Regions from separate parts of the Arthrobacter sp. N1 genome, predicted to be linked through region 2. Evidence: riboswitches for the same ligand, from Rfam matches in the RefSeq annotation. Region 2 holds a riboswitch; the other holds the start of a gene.
What was found. A riboswitch is a leader RNA that binds a small molecule or an ion and turns the genes downstream of it on or off. The one in region 2 is predicted to bind cyclic di-GMP.
Positions count from the first base shown of each region.

Region 1: another riboswitch for cyclic di-GMP. It lies ahead of NVV32_RS15370 (glycoside hydrolase family 26 protein); the one in region 2 lies ahead of NVV32_RS03590 (hypothetical protein).

Region 1 covers NZ_CP102608.1:3,303,153-3,306,150, reverse strand. The annotation lists gene NVV32_RS15375 (DNA-formamidopyrimidine glycosylase family protein) at 1-119, shown strand, start outside; gene NVV32_RS15370 (glycoside hydrolase family 26 protein) at 161-1,399, opposite strand; cyclic di-GMP riboswitch class I at 1,417-1,491, opposite strand; gene NVV32_RS15365 (peroxiredoxin-like family protein) at 1,739-2,410, shown strand; gene NVV32_RS15360 (ROK family transcriptional regulator) at 2,511-2,998, opposite strand, start outside.
Region 2 covers NZ_CP102608.1:770,390-773,387, reverse strand. The annotation lists gene NVV32_RS03590 (hypothetical protein) at 1-1,321, opposite strand, end outside; cyclic di-GMP riboswitch class I at 1,337-1,411, opposite strand; gene NVV32_RS03585 (glycosyltransferase) at 1,686-2,998, shown strand, end outside.

The DNA.
Region 1 (2,998 bases), 1.1 Mb from region 2:
GACGAGCCGGGAAGCAGTGCCTGCGCTGCGGCACCACCATCCGTGTGCGGGCGGAGGTGCCCGGTGATCCGGGCCGTCGCCGGACCTGGTGGTGCCCGCGGTGTCAGCCCCTTCGCTGACGCGCGATGTGGGGGCCCGCGCCGTGAAGGAGGAGAGGTCCTCAGCGCCTCGCGTCCAGGGCGGCAGCAAAGGCGTCGACCGACGCCGTGGAGCTGTCGATCCGCCAGTCCGCCTCCTTGGCGATGTGGAACCAGACCAGGCCGACCACGTCCGGCTGGGCGGAGAGGTATCCGAAGAGGTCCGTGATCCAGCGGGCCTTGGAGCCGCCGAGTTCGGAGGAGGACGTCTCGGCGATCACGATGGGCGTACCGGGTGCGAGGCGCCGCAGCTGCGCGAGGCCGTCCCCGAACAGCGCCGCAGGATCCTGCCAGCCGCTCCAGGTCTGCGACGTACCCCAGTTGTAGCCGTCGAGGGCGACGACGTCGGCATAGCCCTGCCCCGGGTACAGGCCGTCCAGCGGGGTGGAGCCCCAGTAGGGCACGTTCGGGTTCCAGACCCAGCTGACATTCGTGGCTCCGGTGGACCGGACGACGTCGTGCACGTGGCGGTAGGCGGCCACGTAGTCTCCCGCACCGTTCCCGTTGACGCCCTCGGACCACGGGTACCAGTCGCCGTTCATCTCGTGCCCGAACCGCAGGTAGACGGGCCGGCCCCACTGACCGAGGGCGCTGCCCCACTCACGCAGGTAGGCGTCGAAGTCGCCCGCGGCGATGCGGTCGAGCGAGTAGGCGGGCTGCTCCGTGCCGCCGCCCCAGGTCCACGGCTCCCACGTCAGCAGCGTCTCGGCGCCCCGCGCCCTGACGGCCTCCAGCTCCGCGATGGGCGCGGGCTGGTTGAAGTCCTTGTAGGAGAGGACGATCGACGGAGCCTCGCCCGCCAGGGCTGCCACCTCGTCGAGCTCGCCCCCTGCGGCGGGACCGCCACCGGTGCCGACGCCGAAGCGGATGCCCTTGGAGGAGTCGGTCCCGGGCGCCGCCGCGAGGACCGTGTACCCGGTGGAGGCAGCGGCGCTGCCGACCGCTGCGCTGATGGTCACCGTCCCCGAACCGCCGGGCACGATCGACACCTGGAGGGTGCCGGTCGACGTCGTCGTGACCGCGACGCGGCTGGTGCCCGCGACGACGGTCCCCTTCGTGCGCTTGGGGAAGCCAGCACCCGTCACGGTGACGCCTGCGCCGGCTGTCCCGGCGGAGCTGCTCAGCGTGATCGTCGCCGCGGCGCCGGCCGGAGGAGGCGTGAGACCCACCATCAGCACGGCCACCGCAGTGAGGAGCAACAGGATCCGGGCGGCGGCGGGGAGCGTGCCGGGCGGGAGGGGCTGGGCGGGGACGATGCTCATGCGGGGTACCTCGCTGGTTCGGTAGCCCGGCTGACCGCGTGGGTCCCGTGGCTTTGCGTCCCCGGCTCGCACCGGGTTTGCCTTTGTCGCCCGGCGGCCACCCGCCGGTCGTCCGTCCTCGTGGACTGCTTCCATTCTCCCGCGCCCTACACGCCCCGGGGTGCGATTACCCCGAATTCTGCCGAAGGATTGGTGCAGGTCCGGCGCAGCGACTCCTCCGGTGCCCAGCACCTGCACCGCGCGGGGAAGCCCGGCACTGCTGTGCTTTTGGTGTGTCCTGGCCCACAATGGTCCTGTCGCGGTTGGAGGCACCCGCGACGGGTTGTGCTGGAGGGAACCATGAAGCAGATACCGGCGTTCACGCGCACCATTGCGTCTCAGGTGGACGGCTACAGGCCGGAATTCGAGGCACGGGTGGGGCCGGAACTCGCCGCGGTCTTCGCCCGCGAGCAGGAGGACCTCCGCCGCGCGGGACTGCCGGAGGGTATCGCCCGCGTCGGTGACCGGCTCCCGGATGCGGTCCTGCACGACGCCGCCGGCCGGACCGTGAGCCTGTCCACGGTGCTCGATGCCGCCGCCGCGATCATCGTCTTCTACCGCGGGTCCTGGTGTCCGTACTGCAGTATCGCGCTCAAGACCTACCAGCGGGAGCTCCGCCCCGTGGTCGAGGCCTTCGGAACCAGGCTGATCGCGGTCAGCCCGCAGGCGCCGGATGTGGCCGCGCGGGGAGGGCGACAGGCCGGACTGCACTTCGAGCTGTACTCCGACGAGGGCAATGCGCTCGCGGCGCACCTCGGCATCGTGACGACTCCCAGCCCGGAGTCGCTGCGGGCCCGGGAGGCCCTCGGCATCGACGTGGCGGGGAGCAACATGGACAGCACTGCCGCCATCCCGTTCCCCACGGTGGTCGTGGCCGATGCGACCGGCACCATCCGGCTGATCGACGTGCGGGTGGACTACACCACGCGGACGGAGACCTACGAGATCATCGACGCCCTCGTGGCGCTGTAGGTCCCCGCCGGCGGCCCGTCCTACCGAGGCTGCCACCAGCGCCGATGCCGGTGCCTCTCCAGTCGGTCGGTCGGGCCGGGTCGAGCGAGGGTCCGCCCGGTCAGGCGAAGGAGACGGAGCGGAGGGACCGGGGTGACATGCGGTCCTGCAGGACGAGGGTCGCCGCGCCGAGTGCCGCGGCGTCGTTGCCGTTGACCGACAGGCGCACCTCGACCGGATGGATGGCGCGCGCCATCGCCCGCCGGGAGAGCAGCCCGCTGATGATGTCCACATAGAAGGCGCCGGCCGTCGAGAACGCGCTCCCGGCGAGGACGATGAGCTGGAGATCGAGGAGGTTGACCATGGAGATCACGGCACTCGCCACGTACTCGGCAGAGTTCCGGATGAGCTGCAGGGCCACGGCGTCCCCGTCCGCCGCGGCGGTGCCGAGTGCGGCGAAGTCCTCGGAGATGACGCCTGTCAGGGGGATGCCCAGCTCGCCGCGCGCTGCCGCTTCTGCAGCCTGTGCGACGACGACGCGCGGACTCGCGTACAGCTCCAGGCACCCGATGTTGCCGCAGGGGCAGGGCAGTCCGCGGGCGTCGACGG
Region 2 (2,998 bases):
GGGACGCGTCACAGATCTGGTACCGCGCGGAGGGTGACTTCGACGAGGTCGCCACCCGGCCCGAGTTCACGACCGGGCGGCGGCTCCCGTCCGCCACCAGGGTGACCGTGGACCCCTGAGCCCGGGACCACGTCAGCGTCGTCGCGTACAGGCGGTGCGCCGTGGTGTTCCTGGCCGCGAGCGTGATGGCCTTGGGCTGGACGGTCGGCTTCGGCAACGGCTTCGTCGGGGTCGGCGACGGGGCCGGCTTCGTCGGAGCAAGTGTCGGGCTCGCGGACGGCGACGGCGCCGGCTTCGTCGGAGCAAGTGTCGGGCTCGCGGACGGCGACGGCGCCGGCCTCGTCGGTGCGGCTGTCGGGCTCGCGGACGGCGACGGGGCCGGCCTCGTCGGTGCGGCTGTCGGGCTCGCGGACGGCGACGGCGCCGGCTTCGTCGGGGTCGCCGACGGGCTTGCGGACGGCGACGGCGCAGGAGCGGTCGGCGACGGGGTGGGAGCCGTCACCGGCGCCGGCGTGAACGAGAAGTCCCTCACCACCACCTTCTCCGGTTTCACTGCCGCGGGATCCCCTCCCCCGCCGTCGGTCACCCAGAGGTTGAAGTGGATGGTCTCCCGGGCCGGCTCGGGGACGTTCGGGCCCTGCATCACGGTGCGCTTGAGCAGGGGGCCGCCGTAGCCCTCCCCCGCGAAGGTCTCGAACGTCAGCCTGTCCGGCTCCCACACCAGGCGATGCGTGAGGATCGGGTGGTCCGTGACGCCGAAGATCGCCGTGTCGTTGCCGACCCCGGGTCCCTTGCTCGCGTCGAACCAGTAGCCGTGCCCCTGCGTGATGGGCCACACCTGGCCGTAGTTGCTGCCACCGCCCCATGAACTGGCCTCGCAAAGGTCCATCTCGTTGTAGCCCGGGGCGACGGCGGGGTCGTAGGTGAACAGGCATCCCCACACCACCTCCTTCTGGAGCGTGGTGAGGTCCTTCTCGATGGTGGTGCTGTAGGTGCCGTAGCCGAAACCGTGGCGGGTCGTGTTGAACTCGGCCCCGATGGTGGCCGCGCCGGTCGGATTCGAGAGCGTCATGGTCACGTGGCCGTCGGCGTCAGGGCTGCTGACGTTGGCGGGGTCGAACTGCTTGTTGTAGTTCGGTGCGCCGCTCCACCAGCGCTTCTCCCAATTGAGGCCCTTCCAGGCGAAATCACCCACGGGACCGGGAACGGCAGCCATCGGGGTCGTGTCCGCGGCGACGACCGGCGTGGGCACGGAGACGGCGAGCAGGAGGGCCGCGAGGACCCCGCTGAGGGCGGAACGGAGTGCTGGACGACGGAGCATGCACAGGCCTTCTGGTTCGGTAGCCCGGCTGACCCCTGGGGCCCCGTGGCTTTGCGTCTCCGGCTCGCACCGGGTTTGCCCTTCTCACCGGGCGGCTGCCCCGGCGGTGCCGACGCTCGCGCTGCCGACCGTTCAATCCTCCCGCACCGGCATGCGGCCGGAACCACGCGCCGGCGCAGATTGTGCCCAGCATTGCCGCAAGTCCATGCCCGACGTGGCAGCAGGAGCACGCTCGGGTACCTTTGGTGCATGCTGCACGGTCCCTCGTGGCCCGGTGAGCGTCTCAGTGCGGCCGGCCCGGCGCACACAAGTCACCGAAGCGACGCGCCTCAGCGCGTGCGCAGCAGATGGAGAGCACAGAAGCATGGGGAACACTCCGACGACCGGGCTGTCCGCGCGCACCCGGCGCCGCGCCGCGAGCGACGACCTCCCGAAGGGCAGGACGCTCCTCGTCCGGGCGATCGTGCTGGTCACCGCGGTGCTCGGCATCAACTACATCGCGTGGCGGTGGCTCTTCTCCATCAACTGGGACGCCTGGTGGATCGCCATCCCGCTGATCCTCGCGGAGACCTACTCGCTGATCGACTCCCTGCTGTTCGGCTTCACGGTGTGGAGGCTGAAGAAGCGCACGCCGCCCGAGGCACCCGAGGGCCTCACCGTGGACGTCTTCATCACCACCTACAACGAGCCGCTGGACCTCGTCCTCACCACGGCGCGCGCCGCCAAGGCCATCCGCTACCCGCACCGGACGTGGATCCTCGACGACGGCAACCGCGCCGAGGTGCGCGCAGCAGCCGAGGCGGAGGGCATCGGCTGGATCACGCGCTCCGCCGACTGGAAGGACATGCCGCGCCACGCGAAGGCCGGCAACCTCAACAACGCCCTGATGTCCACGGACGGGGAATTCCTCGTGATCCTGGACGCCGACCAGATCCCGGATCCGCTCATCCTCGACAGGACGCTCGGCTACTTCACCAACGAGAAGATGGCCCTGGTCCAGACGCCGCAGGTCTTCGTCAACGTCCCGGACTCCGATCCCCTGGGCAGCCAGGCCCCCCTGTTCTATGGACCCATCCAGCAGGGCAAGGACGGCTGGAACGCGGCGTTCTTCTGCGGGTCCAACGCGATCATCCGCCGCGAGGCCCTCATGCAGCTCGGCGTCACGCGGTACGTGACGGAGATCGAACTGGCCCTCCACAAGGCGCTGAAGACCTCGGACAAGGTCATCGCCAAGGCCAAGAAAGGCCTGGGCCCCGACTCCGAGCGGGTCGAGGAAGCCCTCGACCTCGTGGCGAAGGACATCCGGCGCGTGCGCCGGCGCCTCGGGAAGGGCCACGGCATCTCCGAGGTCACCTACGAGTTCCAGCAGCGCATGCAGGCCGTGACCCGCGGGCTCGTCGCCGCGGACATCGCCGCCTTCCACGAGGACCTCGCCTCCCTCGCGGACCTCGACATCATCGGGCTGGAGGAGGGACTGCAGGACGCCTCCATCAGCACGCCCGGGCTCGCCGTCGTCGACGACGCCGCGCTCGACCAGCTGGCCCAGCGCTCCTGGTCGCCCCTCGCCGCGATCGACGCCGTCCGGGTGCTCATCGAGTCGGTCAACGCGGACCGCGGCGGCGAGGCGCAGGCCGTGATGCCCATGGCCACCATCTCCGTCACGGAGGACATGGCCAC